4 regions of the Pseudomonas sp. FW305-3-2-15-E-TSA4 genome follow, and region 1 is predicted to be linked to each of the others. Evidence: predicted binding sites of a transcription regulator. Region 1 holds the regulator's gene; each other region holds the start of a gene.
What was found. The regulator FliA, encoded in region 1, starts transcription of late flagellar genes. The targets are predictions, from matches to a motif close to CTAAAGTTTNNNNNNNNNNNGCCGNTAA.

Region 1 (5,775 bases):
CGGGTCTTCATCACCGCGGTCTGCAAGTCAGCCGTGACCACGTCGAGGTTCGACACGGCCTTGGACATGGCTTCGTCGCCGCTGTTGAGACCCAGGCGCACCAGACGGTTACGCACCAGCACCAGCTCGCCGACCATGTTCATGATTTCGTCGAGACGCGCGGTATCGACCCGCACGGTGGTCTCGGCTTCGCTGGCCGGTTTTTCCGGTGGCGGAGCAGCGGCGGCACGAGCCGGCGCCGGTGCAGCAGCGGCGGCCGGTTTTGGCGCTTCGGCTTTCGGCTCAGGCTTGGGTGCAGCTTTCGGTGCAGCAGCCGGAGCGGCGGCGGCCTTGGCAGCTGGCGCGGCCACGGTCGACGCGGTGCCCGCAGCAGCGGCGCCAACGTCGGTGAACTTGCCTTTGCCGTGCAGCTCGTCAAGCAGCGATTCGAATTCGTGATCGCTGATCAGATCGCTGCCGGCAGCGGCAGCCGCCGGTGCGGCAGGCGCAACCGGTGCCGAAGCGATAGCCGATTCCAGCGCTTCCACGGCAAAGTTGCCCTTGCCATGCAACTGATCGAGCAGTGCTTCGAATTCGTCGTCGGTGATGTCCGAGCTGTCGCCCGCCGCCGGTGCCGCTGGAGCGGTCGCGGTCGGTGCCACGGCGTCTGGCGCGAACTGGCCTTTGCCGTGCAGTTGATCGAGCAACGACTCGAATTCGGCGTCGGTGATTTCATCGCTGGCGGTCGCATCGGCAGCCGGCGCAGGTGCAGCAGCAGCCGGGGCTTCGGCTTCGGCCTTGACGGCGTTCAGCGAATCCAGCAGCTGTTCAAATTCGTTATCGGTGATGTCGCCCGAATCGCTCGAATCGCCTTCGACGACCAGTTCTTCGATCATCTCGGCCACTGGCGAAGCCGGGGCTTCGTCGGCCGTTTGCGGCTCGGCCAGACGCGCCAGGGCGGCCAGCAGTTCCGGGGTGGCCGCCGTGATCGGTGCACGTTCACGGACTTCGCTGAACATGCTGTTCACCGCGTCCAGCGCTTCAAGCACCACGTCCATCAGTTCTGCATCAACGCGCCGCTCACCCTTGCGCAGGATGTCGAACACGTTTTCGGCGATGTGACAGCACTCCACCAGCTCGTTGAGCTGAAGGAAGCCGGCGCCCCCTTTTACAGTGTGGAAACCGCGAAAAATTGCGTTGAGCAGATCTGCGTCATCCGGGCGGCTTTCCAGCTCGACCAGTTGTTCGGACAGTTGCTCAAGAATCTCGCCGGCCTCAACCAGGAAATCCTGAAGGATCTCTTCATCGGCGCCGAAGCTCATTAATGGGGTGCTCCTACAGGTCTAAAAACCCAAAAAACCTAAAATTCCAAAACTCTAGAATCCGAGGCTGGATAACAAATCGTCCACATCGTCCTGACCGGACACAACGTCTTCTCGTTTATCGGCATGAATCTGCGGACCTTCACCCTGCGAGAGATGTTTTTGTGGATCTTTTTCTGCAAGCATCGCGGCACGGTCGTGTTCGATGCCCGCAAAGCGGTCAACCTGACTGGCCATGAGGACGAGTTTGAGCAAATTGCTTTCGACTTCGGTGACCAGTTGGGTCACACGCTTGATCACCTGACCTGTGAGGTCCTGGTAATCCTGAGCCAGCAGGATGTCGTTGAGGTTGCTCGACACCGCACGGTTGTCCGTGCTGCTGCGTGACAGAAAACCGTCGACCCGGCGCGCCAGTTCGCGGAACTCTTCAGCTCCGACCTCACGACGCATGAAGCGGCCCCAATCGGTGCTCAGGGCCTGGGCTTCTTCAGCCAGGCCATTGACTACCGGGGTGGCGCTTTCCACCAGATCCATGGTGCGGTTGGCCGCGGCTTCGGTCAGCTTGACCACATAGCCCAGGCGTTCGGTGGCGTCGGTGATTTGCGACACTTCCTCGGCCTGCGGCATGTGCGGATCGATCTGGAAATTGACGATCGCACTGTGCAGTTCGCGTGTGAGCTTGCCCACTTCCTGATACAGGCCGCGGTCACGGGTCTGATTGAGCTCATGGATCAGTTGCACAGCGTCGCCGAACCTGCCTTTTTCAAGGCTCTCGACCAGTTCGACCGCGTGTTTTTTCAGGGTCGACTCGAAATCGCCCTGTGAAGATTCGTTATGCTCCATAGCTCCCCCGCGCGTCATCAGCCGATGCGTTCGAAAATCTTCTCGATTTTGTCTTTCAACGCCTGAGCCGTGAAAGGTTTGACCACGTAGCCGTTCACACCGGCCTGAGCGGCTTCGATGATTTGCTCGCGCTTGGCTTCAGCGGTCACCATCAGCACCGGCAGATGCTTGAGTTTTTCATCGGCACGCACGTGGCGCAGCAAGTCGATACCGGTCATGCCCGGCATGTTCCAGTCCGTTACCAGAAAGTCGATGCTGCCGCTGTTGAGTACCGGAATGGCGGTAGTGCCATCGTCGGCCTCGACGGTGTTGGTGAACCCGAGATCGCGCAGCAGGTTCTTGATGATCCGCCGCATCGTTGAGAAGTCATCAACGATGAGGATTTTCATGTCTTTGTTCAATTCGACCTCCAAGCAGTCTTAAACGCGCCCAGCACCTGGACGCGCCACTTCAATCAATCGGCGCAGCACTCGAAGACTGTCTGGAGCACAACAGAGCAAGACCGGTGCCGTTCTCACCGCACCAGCCTCGTTCGCAGTGTCCCCACACTGCCTTCAGCGCGCTCGCCACTCCCCCAAACGCCCCCGCAAACGGGCCGCGCACTGGCTGTGTAACTGGCTGACCCGCGATTCACTGACGCCAAGGACTTCACCGATCTCCTTGAGGTTCAGCTCTTCGTCGTAGTACAGCGCCAACACCAGTCGCTCACGCTCCGGCAAATTGGCAATCGCGTCCGCCAGCGCCGCCTGGAAGCGTTCATCTTCCAGATCGCGTGACGGCTCAAGATGAGCACTGGCGCCATCCTCGTGCAGCCCTTCGTGTTCGCCGTCCTGCAACAGGTCGTCGAAACTGAACAGCCGGCTGCCCAGGGTGTCATTCAAAATCCCGTAGTAATCGTCGAGACTCAATTGGAGTTCGGCCGCAACCTCGTGATCTTTAGCGTCACGGCCGGTTTTAGCTTCAATTGAGCGAATGGCATCGCTGACCATACGGGTATTGCGGTGAACCGAGCGCGGTGCCCAATCCCCTTTGCGCACTTCATCGAGCATCGCGCCGCGGATCCGGATGCCCGCGTACGTTTCGAAACTGGCGCCTTTGCTGGCGTCATATTTGGTCGAGACTTCGAGCAGGCCGATCATCCCGGCCTGAATCAGGTCTTCAACCTGCACACTCGCCGGCAAGCGCGCCAGCAAGTGATAGGCAATGCGCTTGACCAGTGGCGCGTAACGCTCGATCAACTCGTACTGCGCGTCACGTGCCGACTTCTTGTAGTAGTTCATACCGCTCGCGGTCATAACACAGGCCCTGCTGTTTGCTGCACGAGGCGCTCGACGAAAAACTCAAGGTGGCCACGCGGGTTGGCAGGCAGCGGCCAGGTATCGACCTTCTGCGCGATCGCCTTGAACGCCAGCGCGCACTTGGAACGCGGAAAGGCTTCATAGACCGCTCGCTGCTTCTGCACTGCCTTGCGCACGCTTTCGTCGTACGGCACGGCGCCGACGTATTGTAAGGCGACGTCGAGGAAGCGATCCGTGACCTTGGTCAACTTGGCGAACAGGTTGCGCCCTTCCTGCGGGCTCTGCGCCATGTTGGCCAGCACGCGGAAGCGGTTCATGCCGTAGTCGCGGTTGAGCAGTTTGATCAGCGCGTAGGCGTCGGTGATCGAGGTCGGCTCGTCGCAGACCACCAGCAACACTTCCTGCGCGGCGCGGACAAAACTGACTACCGAGTCACCAATACCCGCAGCGGTGTCGATCACCAGCACATCGAGGTTGTCGCCGATGTCGCTGAAAGCCTGAATCAGACCGGCATGTTGCGCCGGGCTCAGGTGCACCATGCTTTGGGTGCCGGAAGCGGCCGGCACGATGCGGATCCCGCCGGGGCCCTGCAACAGCACGTCGCGCAGCTCACAGCGGCCTTCGATCACATCGGCCAGAGTACGTTTGGGGGTCAGTCCCAGCAGAACGTCGACGTTCGCCAGCCCCAGATCGGCGTCCAGCAGCATGACCCGACGGCCAAGCTCTGCCAGCGCCAGAGACAAGTTCACTGACACGTTAGTCTTGCCGACGCCACCTTTGCCGCCGGTCACCGCGATCACCTGTACGGGATGCATGCTGCCCATGTTATTTCTTTACCTTGTCTTGCATAGACGGAGGCCACATTACTGGCTGCGCGTTCTCAACCGGAACAATGCATGGCAGACCATCGATGTAGGTACAAAAACGGTTCATTACCTCAGCCAACCTGCTTGGTCGGGCTGTGGTAGATATCAGCGAACATGTCAGCCATGGCTTCTTCGCTGGGTTCTTCCTGCATTTGCACGCTGACGGCGCGGCTGACCAGTTGATGACGGCGCGGCAGATGCAGATCATCCGGAATCCGTGGGCCATCGGTCAGGTACGCGACCGGCAGTTCATGACTGATCGCCAGGCTCAACACTTCGCCAAGGCTGGCCGTCTCATCCAGTTTAGTCAGGATGCAGCCGGCTAGCCCGCAACGCTTGTAACTGTGGTACGCGGCGGTTAGAACCTGTTTCTGGCTGGTGGTTGCCAGCACCAGATAATTTTTTGAACGGATGCCACGCCCGGCCAGACTTTCCAGCTGCATGCGCAAGGCCGGATCGCTGGCCTGCAAGCCGGCGGTATCGATCAGCACCACGCGCTTGCGCAGCAGCGGGTCGAGCGCCTGAACCAGCGACTGGCCCGGATCGACGTGGGTCACCGGCACATTGAGAATCCGCCCCAGCGTCTTCAGTTGTTCCTGCGCGCCGATGCGGAAGCTGTCCATGCTGACCAGCGCGACATTCTGCGCGCCGTACTTGAGCACGTAGCGCGCAGCGAGTTTGGCCAGGGTGGTGGTCTTGCCCATGCCGGCCGGACCGACCATGGCAATCACCCCGCCCTCTTCCAGCGGCTCGACTTCCGGTACGGCAATCATTCGCGCCAGGTGCGCGAGCAGCATGCGCCAAGCCTGACGTGGTTCTTCAATATCGGTGATCATCGCCAGCAGATCGCGCGACAACGGCCCGGACAGACCGATGCGTTGCAGACGACGATACAGATTGGCTTGTGCCGGACGGCTGCCTTGCAGCTGATTCCAGGCCAGCGTGCCGAGCTGCACTTCCATCAGCTCACGCAAACTGTTCAGTTCGAAACGCATCGAATCCAGCGCACGCGGATCGATGCCGGCGGACGACTGGGCAGGCGCGGGCGCCGGACGCGCCGGGGCGGCGTAAGTCGGTTCGCTCAACGGCTCGGCAGCGGTCAGCGGCAGGCCGGCCGTCAACGGCAGCCCGGCGAACAACTGGCGATTGGTGTTGCCGTCGGCTTCGCCACGCAGGCTCAGTTCGGCCTGGGCGGTCACGATGCGCGACTGGGTCTTGCGCAGCTCGTCCTCGAGTTCCATGTTCGGAACCCGTGGCGCCAGCGCCGACAATTTGTAATCCAGCGCCGCCGTCAGCTCGACGCCGCCGGCAATGCGGCGGTTGCCAATAATGGCGGCATCAGCGCCCAGCTCATCACGAACCAGCTTCATGGCCTGACGCATATCGGCGGCGAAAAAACGCTTAACTTGCATAAACCACTACCTCAGCCGTTGGGCCCTACTGTCGCAACGATGGTCACTTGCTTGT
Region 2 (5,775 bases), on a different contig from region 1:
TCTTGATCAATGCGGAACAGCGAGGCTGTGAACAGGTTGTCGGTGCCCGGCGGTTGATACTTCAGGCCGACTTCCCACTGTGTGCCATCGGTCGGAGGCAGAGGATTACCGGCGCTGTCGGCATACGAGTTCGGGTTAAACGACTCGGAGTAGCTGATGTACGGCGCCAGGCCGTTATCGAACAGATACAACGCGCCGGCGCGGCCAGTCAGTTTGGTGCGGCGGTCGTTGATTTCCGTGCCCACCGGACGGCCCGCTTCGGCGATACGGTTCTCATCCGACGTCTCGACCCAGTCCTGACGCAGACCCAGCGAAAACCGCCATTGATCCATCTCGATCAGGTCTTGCAGGTAGACCCCGGTCTGCTCCAGGCGGCGCAGGTAACTTGTGTCGCCGTACATATCGATCGCCGAATTGCCGTAGACCGGGTTGAACGCATTGATCGGCGCCAGACCGCCGCTGGTCCAGTCGACCACGGTTTTGCGCCGCTGATAGTCCGCACCCATCAACACGGTGTGCTTGGTAGCTCCGGTGAAGAATTCGGCCTGCAGCATGTTGTCGACGATGAACGCATGCAGACGTTCATCGCCGCCGGTGTAGTAGCGGTTAAGTTCGTTGCTGGTTGGCGTCGTCCAGCCATAGGCGTAAACCTGATCCATGTTCACTTTGGAGTCGAGGTAACGGAAGTTCTGCCGCGCTGTGAAGACGTCGTTGAAGCGATGTTCGAACTGATAGCCGAACGATTGCTGATCCCGCGAGTAGCCATCAATCCCCGGCTCACCCTCGAAGAAGTGCGGCGAGATGCGATTGCCGTTGCGCTGATGAATCGTCCCGTCCGCCGGCACGCCACCGTGGTAGCCGCCATCCGGATCGTGCTGCAGATACGCCTGCAGCGTCAGCGAGGTGTCTTCAGTGAAATCGATGCTCAGCGTCGGAGCGAGGGCGAAGCGTTTTTCCTTGTTGTGGTCGAATTGTGTGTCGGACTGATCCGTCAAACCGGTCAGACGATAGGCAATGCTCTTGTCGTCATCGACTGGGCCGCTGAAGTCAAAACCGACCCCGCGCTGACCTTGGGTACCGACCGTGGCCTGAACCTGATGATAGGCCTCGTACAACGGCTTTTTGCTGGTCAGCGCCACCAGGCCACCGGGCGAACTGCGGCCATACAAGACCGACGACGGGCCTTTGAGAATATCCACGCGCTCGAGGAAATACGGATCGACCTGCATGGTGCTGTAGGTCCCGCTGTCGCCCATCGACTTGAGGCCGTCGAGGTAGATGTTATCCACCGAGCCATCGTTGAAGCCGCGCATCGCCACATAGTCGTAGCGATGGGTCGCCCCGTAAGGGTTGGTCAGCACGCCGGGGGTATAACGCATCGCCTGGGAGACGGTCTGCGAGCCTTGATCGTCAATTTGCTCGCGGGTGACCACGGACACGCTTTGCGAAGTTTCCAGCAACGCGGTACTGGTCTTGGTGGCGATCTGGCTGTGGGTGGCGTTATAGCCTTCCATGCTGCCGAGTGCGTTGCCGAGGGCGAAACCTTTGATATCGGTGGTTGGCAGTGCCAGCGCATCGGTTTCACTGACAGCACGCAGGACGTAGCTGCTGCCGTCCTGGCTGACTGCTTCCAGGCCCGAACCGCTGAGCAAATGGCTCAACGCCTGATCAGTTGAATATTCGCCCTGTACGCCCGGAGACTGTTGTCCCTGCGTTTGCTGCGGAGTCATCGCCAGGGTAATGCCTGCCTGACGGGCAAACTGGTTCAACGCTTCGCCCAGCGGGCCGGCGCCGATGCTGTAGCGATGACTGCTCGCTTCACTGGCAGGGGCGGCGAGGCTCAGCCCGGGCAGCGCACCGGCACCCAGAACGGTGGACAGCAGGGCAGCGCGAACGGCGTGGCGCAGCAGGCCCGATTCGGCAGTGAAATTCAGCGGTTTCTTACAGGTGAGGCGGACAGTCATTGTCGGTTTCCGTGGCAAGTCGCAAAGGCTGAGTTGAAGTGCTTACTGACCAAGCCGGACTTGTCGCGAAAACCCGCCAAAATAATTTCAGGCCACCGCCTCGAGTGTGACCCACCATCGGGTGCGATAACGCAATTGCACCGGCAGGGTCTGCGGCAGGATGGCCAGCAGCGTGTCGGTGTCCTCCAGGCGGAACACTCCGGACAGGCGCAAGTCCGCCACCTGCGGCGCGCACGTCACAAAGCCCTGACGATAACGCCCGACTTCATTGAGGAAATCGCCCAGGCGCATATTGCGGGTCACAATCAAACCATCGGCCCACGCTCCCACGTCCATATCCAGTGGCGCTGCCGGGCGCACCTGATGATGATCGATCAGATAGGTCTGCCCCGCGAGTGCCTCGACGGAGGTTGCGCCGCTGCGGATGGCGACGCTCCCGGAGCTGACGGTGAGCCGTGTGCAATCGCTGTCCTGACGCAAGATGAAGCGGGCTTTTATCGGCTCATAAATACCATGACGACTTTGCACGCGAAGTGGCCGGTTGAACGTCGCGCCTTCATCGTTACCGCCGCATGTGACGATGATTTCGCCGCGAGTGAGTTGGATCAGCCGCTGCTGCGCGGTGTAGTCCAGATCCACTGCGCTGGCAGTGTTCAGCTCGATCCGCGTGCCGTCGGGCAACTGGAACCCGCGACGCTCGCCGGTCGCCGTAGCGTAATCAGCGCGCCACTGCTGCCAGACGGAGGTGTCCTTGGCCAGCCACGCCGCGGAGCCCATCAGCACCGCGCCAGACAGCAGCTTCAAGGCCTGTCGCCGTCCGAGGCCTTGTGCACTGTTTTCCAGGGTATTGAGCGCTACGTGGGCACCCGGCACTGCGCGCAGGTTATGGCTCAATTCCGCCTGCAGCGACTGCACGCGCTGCCAGGCCAGTTCATGTTCATGATGTTCGGCGCGCCACGCGTCGCACTGATGACTCAGGCGCGCATTGCCATGGTTGTTGCGCAGCCGCAGCAACCAGTGGATGGCTTGCTTGACCACCTGTTGCTGCGGCTCGGCGCGGCGCCCGACTGAGTTGTTGTCCACAGGCATCAGGCTTCGTACCGCAACATGTAACAGTGATACAGCGCATCGGCGACGTAACGTTCGACGGAGCGCAGTGACAAGCCCATCTGCGCGGCAATCTGCTTGTGGGTCAAACCTTCGCACTGCGCCAGCAGAAACGCCTGACGCACTTTCGGCCGCAAGCCTTCGAGCATGCGCGCCACGCTCTCGAGCAACTCGACCACCAACGCGCGGGTTTCGGCGCTTGGGGTTTCGGCTTGGGGCAAATGGGCGATGGTTTCGAGATAGGCGCGTTCGATTTCTTCACGACGCCAATGATCGATCACCAAGCCACGGGCGATGGTGCGTAAAAATGCGCGAGGTGCCTTGAGTTCCAGGCGTTCGCTGCGCTGCAACAGGCGCACGAAAGTGTCCTGGGCCAGATCTGCGGCATCCGCGGCATTGCCCAGCCGCGCCCGCAGCCAGGCGTTGAGCCAGCCGTGATGACTCCTGTAAAGCGCCTGCACTGCAAACTCAGGTGAGGACATGAACGCGACAGCCCGAACGTCACAAATGATAATTAGTCGCATTTTTATCAGGGGCTGCGAATTTTGCAACCTCTGCTCGGAGATCCAGCAAAAAAACTTCGTGGCGGACGCTCTGGCACGCCGTTCGGCGGGAATCTGACAGAAATGCCGGGCATTTCCCACGCAGCCCTAAGATTTCCGCGAATGGTGCCGACAGACTGGTGAGACATGCGTGCACCAAAGTAGAGCGGCCGTCAGAACGCCGCCTGCGCTGTACATGGAATGTTGCATCCCGGAACGCATCCCCACTTTTGCATAAGAAGTCCCATGAAATGAATCTCAAGTTCAGCCATAAAATCCTGTTGGCCGCCTCGGGCGTCGTGGTCCTGGCTTTCGCTTTGTTCACCCTCTACAACGACTATCTGCAGCGCAACACCATTCGCCAGAACCTCCAGTCGTCTGTGCAGCAGGCCGGCGATCTGACCGCCAGCAGCGTGCAGAACTGGATGAGCGGGCGAATTCTGGTGCTGGAAAACCTCGCGCAGAACGTTGCCCATCAGGGCAAGGACGCCGACTTCCCGGGGCTGGTCGATCAACCGGCCTTCACCTCGAACTTCCAGTTCACCTACGTCGGTCAGGCCAACGGAGTGTTCACCCAGCGCCCTGACGCGAAGATGCCCGACGGCTACGACCCGCGTCAGCGCCCTTGGTACAAGCAGGCCGTGGTCGCCGACAAAACCATGTTGACCCCGCCATACATGGCGGCGGTCGGTGGTCTGGTCGTGACCATCGCCATGCCGGTGAAAAAGAATGGCGAACTGCTGGGTGTGGTCGGCGGTGACCTGAGCCTGGAAACCCTGGTGAAGATCATCAACTCGGTGGATTTCGGTGGCCTTGGTCACGCGTTCCTGGTCAGCGGTGACGGTCAGGTGATCGTCAGCCCGGACAAAGACCAGGTGATGAAGAACCTCAAGGACATCTACCCGAATTCCGGTGTGCGCATCGAGAAGGGCAACCAGAACGTAGTGCTCAACGGCCAGGAACGCATCCTGTCGTTCACCCCGGTCAGCGGTTTGCCGAATGCCGACTGGTACATCGGGCTGTCGATCGATCGTGACAAGGCCTACGCCGCCCTCAGCCAGTTCCGTACTTCGGCGCTGATTGCGATGTTCGTCGCAGTTGCTGCGATTGCGCTGCTGCTGAGCCTGCTGATCAACGTCCTGATGCGTCCGCTGACCACCATGGGCCGCGCGATGCAGGACATCGCCCAAGGCGAAGGCGACCTGACCCGGCGTCTGGTCGTGGAAGGCAAGGATGAGTTCGCTGAACTGGGCAGCTCGTTCAACCAGTTCGTCGAGCGTATTCACGCGTCGATTTCCGAAGTGTCGTCGGCCACCCGTCACGTGCACGACCTGTCGCAACGGGTAATGGCCTCGTCCAACGCCTCGATCATCGGTTCCGACGAACAAAGCGCGCGCACCAACAGTGTCGCCGCCGCGATCAACCAGTTGGGCGCCGCCACTCAGGAAATCGCCCGCAACGCCGCCGATGCTTCGCAGCACGCCAGCGGCGCGAGCGAGCAGGCCGATGACGGTCGTCAGGTGGTCGAGCAGACCATTCAGGCGATGACCGAGCTGTCGCAGAAGATCAGCCTGTCGTGCACCCAGATCGAAACACTCAACGCCAGCACCGACAACATCGGCCACATCCTCGATGTGATCAAAGGCATCTCGCAGCAGACCAACCTGCTGGCGCTCAACGCGGCCATCGAAGCGGCCCGTGCCGGTGAAGCCGGACGCGGTTTTGCGGTGGTGGCGGACGAAGTGCGTAACCTCGCGCATCGCACCCAGGAATCGGCGGAAGAGATCCACAAGATGATCACCTCCTTGCAGGTCGGTTCGCGTGAAGCGGTGACCACCATGAACGCCAGTCAGGCGTCCAGCGAAGAGAGCGTGGAAGTGGCCAATCAGGCCGGTCTGCGCCTGGTCAGCGTGACCCAGCGCATCGGCGAAATCGACGGCATGAACCAGTCGGTGGCCGCGGCGACCGAAGAGCAGACGGCGGTGGTGGAAACCCTCAACGTCGACGTCAACCAGATCAACCTGCTGAACCAGCAGAGCGTGGCCAACCTCAATGAAACATTGAAGGATTGTGATGCGTTGTCGCAGCAGGCCAATCGCCTGAAGCAGTTGGTGGACAGCTTCAAGATCTGATTGTCAGATTCGAGACCGCGTTATCGTTGA
Region 3 (5,775 bases), on a different contig from region 1:
TCGACCCGAGTCACAGCGGTCAGGTAGTGATCGCGCCCGGTGCCCTTGGGCGGCGGATGGATCTCTTCCCAGTTCATGTTGACGATGCGCTCCACCGAGCGAACCAGGAAACCCTGGGTCTTGGTGTTGTACTCCGTGATGATCACGAACGGACTGTTCTTGTCTTTCAACGCCCCGGAACCGGTCGCCATTGCCAGATCAAGGATCGGAATGGTCGCCCCCCGGATATTCGCCACCCCGCACACGACAGGACTGGACTTGGGCATCAACGTCAGCGACGGGCATTGCAGCACTTCCCGCACCTTGAACACGTTGATGCCGTAGAGCTGTTGACCGTCGAGACGGAACAACAACAGCTCCAGGCGATTCTGCCCTACCAGTTGCGTGCGCTGGTTCACCGAATCCATTACACCAGCCATGCCCAGACTCCTACACCAACGCCAAGTGTTGTTGCGACGCACATTCATTGCTAAACGGCACGGCGCTTGCTTTTTAACTCGTATGAACGCTCAAACGACATTTTTCCGACGCCTGACCTCCCGCACCCGCAAAGCGCTGTGCGCGGTGTCTGCCGTCTGCTTCTTCTTCGCTGGCAGCCCTGCCGGTGCTGATACGGTTACCTTGCCTGACATGCTTATCGGCGTCACCCAAGGCTTTCTTGAGTTCACCGTAGAAGACTATCTGGCTACCAGTCAAACGGAAGGCCGCTACGAAATCGAGGTCAACCAGCTCGACCCGCGTATGCGCATGCCTATGTGCGACAAGGAATTGACAGCGTCGCTGGAGAGTCCGGCCCGTCCGCTGGGCCGGGTTACGGTCAAGGTCCGGTGCGAGGGAAGCTCGCCGTGGACGGTGTTCGTGCCCGCTCAAGTCCGCCTGTTTCGCGAGATTGTCACCACCACTCGCCCGCTGAAACGCGCCGGAATTATCGAGCCGCAGGATGTGACCTTGCGTGAACGCGACATCAGCCAGATCAATCAGGGTTTCCTGACGTCGGTGGATGAAGCCATCGGGCAGAAATTGACCCGACCAACGGTCGCCGATCAGGTGATTACCCTGGTGCATCTGGAACAGGCTGAAGTGGTGCGCAAGGGTGATCAGGTGGTCATCATCGCCCGCAGCGGTACGCTCGCCGTGCGCATGCCCGGCGAAGCCCTGGCCAATGGCGGTTTGAAAGAACAGATCCGGGTGAAAAACCTCAATTCCAACCGGGTGATCAAGGCGCAGGTCATCGCGCCGGGCCAGGTGGAAGTGGCCATGTAAAACGCTCAGGCAGAAAACTGGCGCCGGCCTCGATGCTTCCCTAAACTGTGCCGCAGCAGAACACGCTTCGGCACATGCAGCTCATTGCAAAGTGAGCCTAAAGTTTTCCAGGGAATGGCCGAGAACATGGCAAGCGTCCAAATTCCCAGAGGTTTTTAACATGGTCATCGATTTCAGCCGTTTGAACAGCTCCTCGTCACTTACGGGCAGTACACGTACCAGCAACGCCAAGGAAACCGCCGAATCCGGCACCTCCGCGCCGCTGAATACCCAGGCCGAAACGGCCAGTACCGCAAAAAGCGGGGAATCGGTACACCTCAGCAATGAGGCTCAACAGTTGCAGAAGGTCACTGACAAGCTGCGCGATCAGCCTGCCGTCGACAAAGCCCGGGTGGCCGAGTTGAAAGCAGCGATTGCCGATGGCAGCTATAAAGTCGACAGCAACCGTGTAGCCAGCAAACTGCTCAACTTCGAAGCCCAGCGCTAGGCTTTTGCCGGCGCCAGGCTTTTGGACGCTTAAAACCCAAGGCCAGCCATGCACGACACTAATTTATTGCAACTGATCACCGACGACTTTGCTCCAGCTCAACAATTGCTGGAGTTGCTGCAAACCGAGTCCCTCGCTTTGCACGGTCGTGACATGCCTTTGCTCGAAGACATTCTGGCGCGCAAACAGGCATTGATCATTTTGCTTGAACAGCATGGCCGCAAGCGCAGCGAAATCCTCGCCAGCCTCAACCTGCCGCTCGACCGTCAGGGTCTGGAGCAACTGGCCAGCCACTCGAGCATTGGCGACCAGTTGCTGGCCCAGAGCGACGTGTTGACCGACCTGATTGCCCAGTGCCAGGCGGCGAACGTCAAGAACGGCCAGTCGATCCAGATTCAGCAGGCCGCCACGGCCAATCAACTGAAAATCCTCACCGGGGGCGAGCCGCCAGCGTTGTATGACGCCTCGGGCACTTTCGCCAAACCGACCAAGCCGCGTACGCTCAGCCAGGCGTGAGCCATTCGATGTGCCTGCACTATCAACCCGCGAAACATGCTGGCAAAATGCTGGCTAGTCGTAGTCAAATTTTGTCTGGAGATTGAGAAAACGTGCCAAACGCCCTAAGCGCGGATGATAGTCCGCAGCCACCAAAGGTGCTGACCACGCCCCTGGAAATCTCCAGCAACCTGCGCCAGCTGCAAGAAAGCCACGATCCGCTGATCATCACGTTCCACGAGCGCAGCCAGCGCTTTCAGAGCTACCTGATCAAGGTCGACCGCGAAACCGCAACGATTGCCCTGGACGAAATGATCCCGCGCGATGGCGAGCGCTTTCTGCTGGCGGGCGAACCGTTCAAGGTCGAAGGCTTCCACGAGGGCGTGCGCATCGCCTGGGAATGCACCGGTAAGCTGAACATTGAAGAGTCCGAGGGCGATCGCTTCTACACCGGCGAACTGCCGACCGAAGTGGTTTACCACCAGCGCCGCAACGCCTTTCGCGCAGCCCTGAAGCTGACTGACCTGGTCAGCGTCGAACTCGGCGGCGAAAAGCTCAAGGCGCCGATCAACGGCAAACTGCTGGATATTTCCGCCACCGGTTGCAAGCTGCGCTTTGAAGGCGACATCACCGACCGCCTGCAACTGGGCCAGGTCTACGACCGCATGATCGCCGCCCCGCTGTTCGGCAATCAACCGATCTCGGTCGAACTGCGTTATCTGCACTTCGAAGAAAAGCTCAACATCACCTTCGCCGGCCTGCGTTTCCACAACATCAGCGGCCAGGCGGCGCGCAACGTCGAACGCTTCGTCTATCAGTTGCAGCGTGAAGCACGCCGGTTCGATAAAGACGATCTGTAATTCCTACAGGCAAATAGAAAGGGCAGCCCCTCGCGGGACTGCCCTTTTTTATGCGCGATTGAATCTCGCGGCGACTGGAGATCCATTGTGGGAGCGGGCTTGCTCGCGAATACGGCCCGACATTAAAAATTGATGCTGGCTGACACGCCGCCTTCGCGAGCAAGCCCGCTCCCACATTTCAGGGTCTGGCACCACTGATGTCCGGTGCTGGTTTATCGCCCTCATCAGCCGGATCAGTTTCCACCGCCGCTTCAGGCTGCACTTCGGGTTCTGGCTCCGGTTCTGGCGTAACCGTGGTCTGCATCTGCTCCTGCACCACCTGCTCATCCACTCGTGGATCGAGTGCTGCCACCAACGGCGAGCTGGACATGCTGTCCGGCATCGCCACGTGATGCAGCGGCGCGTCGTCGACCTGATGCAGATTGGTCACCGCTTTCGGGCGGATGCGCCACACCAGCACCAGCGCGAAGAAACTGAAAAACGCGTACAGGCTCTGACTGCCGAACAGCTTCATCAGCACACCTGCCAGCAGCGGGCCGATGCTCGCGCCGACACCGTAGGTCACCAGCAGCATCGCCGTCAGCGACACCCGGCGATCGCCCTCGACGTGGTCGTTGGAAAACGCCACCGCCAGCGGGTACAGGCAGAACTGCACCAGCGAACACATGAACCCGACGACAAACAGAACTTCCAGCGGCACCTGCGGCAGGATCGCCAACGGCAACGCCGCCACGGCCAGGAACCCGGCAAAACAGCGGATCAGCAGCGCCCGGTCATAGCGGTCGGACAACCAGCCCAACGGCCACTGCACCAGCAATCCCGCAAAAATGCAGCTACCCATGAACAGACCGACCTGCTCGGTCGACAGCCCCTGCTGCGACGCATACAGCGGCGCCAGACCGTAGAACGAGCCGATGATCAGACCAGCACCGAGCACCGTGCTCAACGATTGCGGCACGCGCTTGATAAAGAAGCGCGGTTCCATCGGTGCCGGATGCAGCGGCGCCGGGTGAATCCGGCGGGTCAGCGCCACCGGCACCAGACACAGGGCAAAACACAGCGCGACCAGCATCAGCAGCTCCAGGCCGAGGCCCGGATGCATGACCAGAATCAACTGACCGAGCACCAGCCCCAGATACGAAGCGATCATGTAGCCGCTGAACACCAGCCCACGCTGGTTGGCGTCGGCCTGCTCGTTGAGCCAGCTCTCGATCACCATGTATTGGCACATCATGCCCAGACCGACGATGGTCCGCAGCACCAGCCACGCCGGCAGCCAGTCGACCAGGCCATGCCCGAGCACCGCCGCGCCGACGATCCCGGCACACGCCGAATACGCTCGAATGTGGCCGACCCGGGCAATCAAGCGGTGACCGATCTTGCCGCCCAGTACCAGGCCGAAATAGTTGGCCGCCATCAGCGCACCGACCCACAGCCCATCGACATGGTCAGCGGCCAGGCGCAATGCCAGGTAAGTAGATAGAAGGCCCGAGCCGATCAACATCATCAGCGAGGCGAAATACAGCGCTCGAAAGGATTTCCAGATTTGGCGCATCGGCGTTCCGAGCGGCTCCTTGCAGTGAGTATCGGACTATCAAGACGATAGCCCGACGGCGACAGTTAGTCAGGCCTGGGCTGCTAGAACACGCCGTTCCCAGGGAGTGATTTCATCAAAGAAGCTGGTCAACTCCATGGTCTTCGAAGCGATGTAGCCTTCGATGAACTCCTGTCCGAACAGTTCCCTGGCCAATTGGCTACGTTTCAGACGCTCGAGCGCGGCATGCAAGGTACACGGCAGCGAAAGATTGTCCGGCACTTCGAATTCGCCCTGAATCGCCGCACTCGGCTCCAGCTCATGCTCGATGCCATGCAAGCCGGCGGCCAGACTCGCGGCAATCGCCAGATACGGGTTGGCATCGGCGCCAGGCAAACGGTTTTCCACGCGTCGAGCCACCGGCGAACTGGCCGGAATCCGAAGCCCTGCGGCGCGGTTGTCGTGCGACCAGCAGGCATTGTTCGGCGACGCATACGGGTGACACAGACGCTGATAGGAGTTTACGTTCGGCGCAAACAGCGCTGTGAAATCAGCCATGCCCGCCTGCTGCCCACCGATGAAATGGCGGAACATTGCGGTCGGCTGGCCGCTCTCGTCGCTGAACACATTCTTGCCGGTGGCGATCTCGACCAGGCTCTGGTGAATGTGCATCGAACTGCCCGGCGTGTGCGCCAGCGGCTTGGCCATGCACACTACGCTCAGACCATGCTTGAGCGCGACTTCCTTGAGCAGGTGTTTGAACAGGAAGGTCTGATCGGCGAGCAACAGCGGATCACCGTGCAGCAAGTTGATCTCGAACTGGCTGACGCCCATTTCATGCATGAAGGTATCGCGTGGCAGACCGAGGGCTGCCATGCATTTATAGACTTCGCTGAAGAATGGCCGCAGGCCATTGTTGGAACTGACACTGAACGCCGACTGCCCATCCTCGCGACGCCCGTCGAGGCCGACTGGCGGACGGAACGGCTGAGTCGGATCGGTGTTCGGCGCGAAGACGAAGAATTCCAGCTCGGTCGCCACTACCGGCGCCAGACCGCGTGCGGCGTAACGGGCGATGACTTTCTTGAGTTGGCCACGGGTCGACAGGTTGGAGCTTTCGCCGCTCAGTTCGTCGG
Region 4 (5,775 bases), on a different contig from region 1:
AGACAAACATACATAAGTGAGAACCGTCGCTGGTTGTGACTCAATTGCGATGGATCTTAATGTTAACGAGAATGATTGTCAAAGTGCTTTCTGAATGGTTTTCGATCGAAAGGCCGGTCACTGACGAACGGTGATTAATGGCGAATTGCCTGGCCCCGAAAATGCTGGTCCGTTATCCGCCTTGGGCAAAAAACCGTTAAGGACAGGCGAAAAACGCAGTGTATGATGGTCGGCCCTTGCGAAGAGGGTTCGTGTCACAGGGCTGTCGCCTCAGGGTGGCAGGCTGGCCCGGGCCCTGAACTTCAAGTTATTCACCAGGAGATATCCATGAGCGTACTCGTAGGCAAACAAGCCCCAGACTTCACCGTCCCGGCCGTACTCGGCAATGGCGAGATCGTTGACAGCTTCACCCTGTCCTCGGCCATCAAAGGCAAATACGGCCTGGTGTTCTTCTACCCACTGGACTTCACCTTCGTCTGCCCGTCCGAGCTGATCGCTCTGGACAACCGCATGGCTGACTTCAAGGCGCGTAACGTGGAAGTGGTTGCCGTGTCGATCGACTCGCACTTCACCCACAACGCCTGGCGCAACACTCCGGTCAACAATGGCGGCATCGGCCAGGTGAAATACACCATGGCTGCCGACATGAAGCACGAAATCGCCAAGGCCTACGACGTTGAGTCCGAAGGCGGCGTGGCTTTCCGTGGCGCGTTCCTGATCGACGACAAGGGCGTTGTCCGCTCGCAGATCATCAACGACCTGCCGCTGGGCCGTAACATGGAAGAGCTGATCCGTCTGGTCGACGCGCTGCAATTCCACGAAGAGCACGGCGAAGTCTGCCCTGCCAACTGGAAAAAAGGTGACAAAGGCATGAACGCTTCGCCAGAAGGCGTTGCGGCTTACCTGACCGAGAACGCTGCTGCCCTGTAAGGCGCAACGTCGCGGTACAAAAAAACCGGCCCATGTGGCCGGTTTTTTTATGCGCGGGATTCGCCCGAACGAGGATCAGTCGTCGAAGTCTTCCCAGCCGCCCATCTGTTTCCAGCGGTTGACGATGCCGCAGAACAGCTCGGCGGTCTTCTCGGTGTCGTAACGCGCCGAATGCGCTTCACGGCCGTCGAAGTCGATGTCCGCTGCCTGACAGGCCTTGGCCAGCACGGTTTGACCGTAAGCCAGACCGGCCAGCGTCGCGGTATCGAAGCTGGAGAACGGGTGGAACGGGTTGCGCTTCATGTCCAGACGCGCAACCGCAGCATTCAGGAAGCCGAGGTCGAAGCTGCTGTTGTGGCCGACCAGAATCGCGCGCTTGCAGCCGTTGGCCTTCAGCGCCTTGCGGATGCCACGGAAGATGTCGGTCAGCGCAGTTTCTTCGCTGACCGCCATGCGCAGCGGGTGATCGAGCTTGATCCCGGTGAATTCCAGCGCTGCCGCTTCGATGTTGGCGCCTTCGAAAGGTTCGACGCGGAAGAAGTAGGTGTGGTCCGGGTAAACGAAACCCTTTTCGTCCATGGCGATGGTGGTCGCGGCAATCTCCAGCAGAGCGTCGGTGGCCGAGTTGAAGCCACCGGTCTCTACGTCGACGACAACCGGCAGGTAACCGCGAAAACGTGCTGCCATCGGGTGACGGGAACCGCCGCCGCCACCTTGACCGTCCAGTTCGTCGTCGAAATGGTCTTCACTCACGCGTGTTCCTCCAGCAGGCGCCAGCGCAGTTTTTCACCGGCGCGCAGCGGGATAACGTTCAGCTCGCCAAATGGCAGGCTGGTCGGGGCGGTCCATTCTTCGCGAACCAGGGTGATGCGATCGGTGTTGGTCGGCAGACCGTAGAAACGCGGGCCGTTGAGGCTGGCGAACGCTTCGAGCTTGTCCAGCGCGTTGCGCTGTTCGAAGGCTTCGGCATACAGCTCGATGGCGGCGTACGCGGTGTAGCAGCCGGCGCAACCGCAGGCGGCTTCCTTGGCGTGCTGGGCGTGCGGCGCCGAGTCGGTACCGAGGAAGAACTTCGCGCTGCCGCTGGTGGCGGCGTCGAGCAGGGCTTCCTGATGGGTATTACGCTTGAGGATCGGCAGGCAATAGAAGTGCGGCCGAATCCCGCCCACCAGCATGTGGTTGCGGTTGTACAGCAGGTGATGCGCGGTGATGGTGGCGCCGACGTTGGCCGAAGCCTCGTTGACGAACTGCACGGCGTCGCCGGTGGTGATGTGTTCGAACACCACTTTGAGCGTCGGGAAACGCTCGACCACACGGCGCATGTGCTCATCGATGAAGATCTTTTCGCGGTCGAAGACGTCGACATCGCCACGGGTGACCTCGCCGTGGATCAGCAGCGGCATGCCGACTTCAGCCATGGCTTCCAGCGCCGGGAAGATCTTGTCGATGCTGGTCACGCCGGAATCGGAGTTGGTGGTGGCGCCGGCCGGGTACAGTTTGGCGGCGTGCACGAAACCGCTGGCCTTGGCCTCACGAATTTCTTCGGGCTGGGTGCGGTCGGTGAGGTAGAGCACCATCAGCGGTTCGAAACGACTGCCGGCCGGGCGGGCAGCGAGAATCCGCTGGCGATAGCCGTCGGCTTCAGCGGCGTTGCGCACCGGTGGTACCAGGTTGGGCATGATGATGGCGCGGCCAAAGGTGCGCGCAACATCGGCAACGGTATTGGTCAACACGGCACCATCGCGAAGATGAATGTGCCAGTCGTCGGGACGCAGCAGGGTCAGGCGGTCGGACATGAGGGGATTCCAGGCGGGTCAAACTGAGGGGAATGCTACCGGAAAAGACTCTTGCAGGCACCCGCTATCAAGTTTTGCAGGAACCTTCCGATATCCCGTAGGTATGCCGTAAACATAGTGTGAATCGGTCTTTGTGTTACAGAAGCCAATGGAGCCTCCCGTGCGCCAGCGATATTTAGCCTTGCTCAGTGTGTTTGCCAGCCTCCCCGCGATGGCGCTGACCTACCAGACGCGTCTGGAGAACATTGAGTGGACGGTCGAGGGCGACAAGTTCGAGTGCCGCCTGACCCAGCCGATCACCGATTTCGGCTCGGGCCAGTTCGTGCGCAAAGCCGGCGAGCAGGCGATATTCCGCCTCAATGCCTACAACGCCATGCTCGGCGGCGGTTCGGCGACGTTGCTTGCCGCGGCGGCGCCATGGCAGCCGGGGCGCAACGACATCAATCTGGGCAGCGTCAGGATCGGCACCGGCAATGTGCTGTTCAACAGTTCGCAATCCCAAGCCGGGGGGCTGATCAGCGGTTTGCTGGACGGTCGCAGTCCGGTGGTGCGCCGTGCGTCCGGCGATGGCCGGGTTTCGGAAGTGCGTCTGCTGCCGGTGAAGTTCAGCAAAGCGTTCAATGATTACCAGACGTGTGTGGCGAAGTTGCTGCCGCAGAATTTCGATCAGGTGAAGCAATCGCAGATCGGCTTCCCCGGCGAAGGCACCGATCTGGATGCCGCCGCCAAAGCCAGGCTGCAGGTGATGCTCGAGTTCATGAAGGCCGATCCGACGGTCAATCACATCGAACTGGATGGCTATTCCGACAACAGCGGCAACCGTCTGACCAACCGTGAGCTGTCGCGTCGTCGCGCGCTGGCGGTGGTCGACTTTTTCAAGGCCAACGGCATCGCCGAATCGCAGATCACCGTGCGTTTCCACGGCGAGCAGTACCCGCTAGTGCCGAACAACAATGCGGCCAACCGGGCGAAGAATCGCCGGGTCAGCGTGAAGCTCGCGCGAGTCGCGCCGACTACCGCGCCAGCACCGCAAGCCAGCACACCTGCCAACGCTGCGGCGACTTCCTGACCCGTCGGTCATCGTCGCGCTGTCGACAGATTCTGTCGCTTTGTCGTCTTAAGCTGTCGCGCCTCTGTAAATTATCGGATTTGAGCGGTAGACTCCTCGGCTTTCCGTAGAACCCCGTGGAGTGATGGCATGGCGGACGTAAACAAGGTCGTTCTGGCGTATTCCGGCGGCCTGGACACTTCGGTGATCCTCAAGTGGCTGCAGGATACTTATAACTGTGAAGTGGTGACCTTCACCGCTGACCTGGGTCAGGGCGAAGAGGTCGAGCCGGCTCGCGCCAAGGCTCAGGCCATGGGCGTCAAAGAAATCTACATCGACGACCTGCGCGAAGAATTCGTGCGTGACTTCGTGTTCCCGATGTTCCGCGCCAACACCGTTTATGAGGGCGAGTACCTGCTGGGTACTTCCATCGCACGTCCGCTGATCGCCAAACGCCTGATCGAAATCGCCAACGAAACCGGCGCCGATGCCATTTCCCATGGTGCCACCGGCAAGGGCAACGACCAGGTGCGTTTCGAACTGGGTGCCTACGCACTCAAGCCTGGCGTCAAAGTGATCGCGCCATGGCGTGAGTGGGACCTGCTGTCGCGCGAGAAGCTGATGGACTACGCCGAGAAGCACGCGATCCCGATCGAGCGTCACGGCAAGAAGAAGTCCCCGTACTCGATGGACGCCAACCTGCTGCACATCTCCTATGAAGGCGGCGTGCTGGAAGACACCTGGACCGAGCACGAAGAAGACATGTGGCGCTGGACCGTCTCCCCGGAGAAGGCTCCTGACACCCCGCAATACCTGGAACTGACCTACCGCAACGGCGACATCGTCGCGCTGGACGGCGTCGAAATGACTCCGGCCACCGTACTGGCAACGCTGAACAAGATCGGTGGCGCTCACGGTATCGGTCGTCTGGACATCGTTGAAAACCGTTACGTGGGCATGAAGTCCCGTGGCTGCTACGAAACCCCGGGCGGCACGATCATGCTGCGCGCGCACCGCGCCATCGAATCGATCACCCTGGACCGCGAAGTCGCTCACCTCAAAGACGAGCTGATGCCGAAATACGCCAGCCTGATCTACACCGGTTACTGGTGGAGCCCGGAGCGTCTGATGCTGCAACAGATGATCGATGCTTCGCAGGTCAACGTGAACGGTGTGGTTCGCCTGAAACTGTACAAGGGCAACGTGATCGTTACCGGCCGCAAGTCCGACGATTCGCTGTTCGACGCCAACATCGCGACCTTCGAAGAAGACGGCGGCGCTTACAACCAGGCCGACGCGGCGGGCTTCATCAAGCTCAACGCGCTGCGCATGCGCATTGCTGCCAACAAAGGCCGCAAGCTGTTCTAAGCCTTGCCGGGCTGTAAAAATGGCGGCTTGTCTCAATGACAATGCCGCCATTTTCTTTTTCTGTGTTTGTCTGACGTTAATCCAGAGCTTTGGTCATTGCCGCCAACTCCAGCATTTTCTTGAATGTCCACTTCAGGCATCTACTCTGCGCTCATGCTCCTCTCAAAACCGTGGTGGTTTGTGTGCTTACGTTGTAAGCAACGAGAAGTTTGGCGCCTCCGCTTTTTTTCGACTGTTTGATAAGGGTCGGGATAATTTGCTTGAGCAAAACGTCGCACGCAGAGTCGGTCAAAAATACCACTGCCTTGGCTGAGTGTTTGCCAAGATGCGGAAAGTGTTCTGCCAGCGCATTGAACGCCTGTGCGCTACTCAAGCGACGTACGTCTATGGCGCACAATGTGCCGATGGATTTAGGCAGCTGAATGTTGTGCTCAATCCACGGTCGCTCCGGGCAGGATTCGCCAGCGCTGCAAGGAGGGAGTTGCCTGAGGTCAACGCTATGTACAGACAACGTCCACTCCAATCCGTTGGCAGCTGATACTTCGCCTACCACAGACGCTCTTGCTGGAGGCGAACAGGAGTGGAGCTCGGGCTGTTTCAACTCCTCGAAACTTTTTAGAAAACTGTCGTCCT

Region 2: the regulator FliA is predicted to act here: its motif matches at 3,722-3,749, upstream of AC3WMV_RS18275 (methyl-accepting chemotaxis protein).
Region 3: the regulator FliA is predicted to act here: its motif matches at 1,361-1,388, upstream of flgM (flagellar biosynthesis anti-sigma factor FlgM).
Region 4: the regulator FliA is predicted to act here: its motif matches at 2,793-2,820, upstream of AC3WMV_RS07390 (flagellar protein MotY).

The regions. Positions count from the first base shown of each region.
Region 1 is NZ_JBYSZP010000017.1:117,788-123,562, reverse strand. It holds gene AC3WMV_RS22815 (chemotaxis protein CheA) at 1-1,301, opposite strand, end outside; gene AC3WMV_RS22810 (protein phosphatase CheZ) at 1,356-2,144, opposite strand; gene AC3WMV_RS22805 (chemotaxis response regulator CheY) at 2,162-2,533, opposite strand; gene fliA (RNA polymerase sigma factor FliA) at 2,699-3,439, opposite strand; gene fleN (flagellar synthesis regulator FleN) at 3,436-4,266, opposite strand; gene flhF (flagellar biosynthesis GTPase FlhF) at 4,380-5,720, opposite strand; gene flhA (flagellar biosynthesis protein FlhA) at 5,732-5,775, opposite strand, start outside.
Region 2 is NZ_JBYSZP010000012.1:222,280-228,054, reverse strand. It holds gene AC3WMV_RS18290 (TonB-dependent siderophore receptor) at 1-1,964, opposite strand, end outside; gene AC3WMV_RS18285 (FecR domain-containing protein) at 2,052-3,053, opposite strand; gene AC3WMV_RS18280 (sigma-70 family RNA polymerase sigma factor) at 3,053-3,553, opposite strand; gene AC3WMV_RS18275 (methyl-accepting chemotaxis protein) at 3,865-5,745, shown strand.
Region 3 is NZ_JBYSZP010000032.1:16,330-22,104, reverse strand. It holds gene AC3WMV_RS28000 (chemotaxis protein CheV) at 1-419, opposite strand, end outside; gene flgA (flagellar basal body P-ring formation chaperone FlgA) at 502-1,263, shown strand; gene flgM (flagellar biosynthesis anti-sigma factor FlgM) at 1,424-1,750, shown strand; gene AC3WMV_RS27985 (flagella synthesis protein FlgN) at 1,799-2,266, shown strand; gene AC3WMV_RS27980 (flagellar brake protein) at 2,359-3,105, shown strand; gene AC3WMV_RS27975 (MFS transporter) at 3,284-4,660, opposite strand; gene AC3WMV_RS27970 (glutamine synthetase family protein) at 4,730-5,775, opposite strand, start outside.
Region 4 is NZ_JBYSZP010000004.1:251,724-257,498, reverse strand. It holds gene AC3WMV_RS07410 (bacterioferritin-associated ferredoxin) at 1-14, opposite strand, end outside; gene AC3WMV_RS07405 (peroxiredoxin) at 328-930, shown strand; gene rnt (ribonuclease T) at 1,006-1,683, opposite strand; gene pyrC (dihydroorotase) at 1,680-2,726, opposite strand; gene AC3WMV_RS07390 (flagellar protein MotY) at 2,887-3,795, shown strand; gene AC3WMV_RS07385 (argininosuccinate synthase) at 3,925-5,142, shown strand; gene AC3WMV_RS07380 (hypothetical protein) at 5,294-5,775, opposite strand, start outside.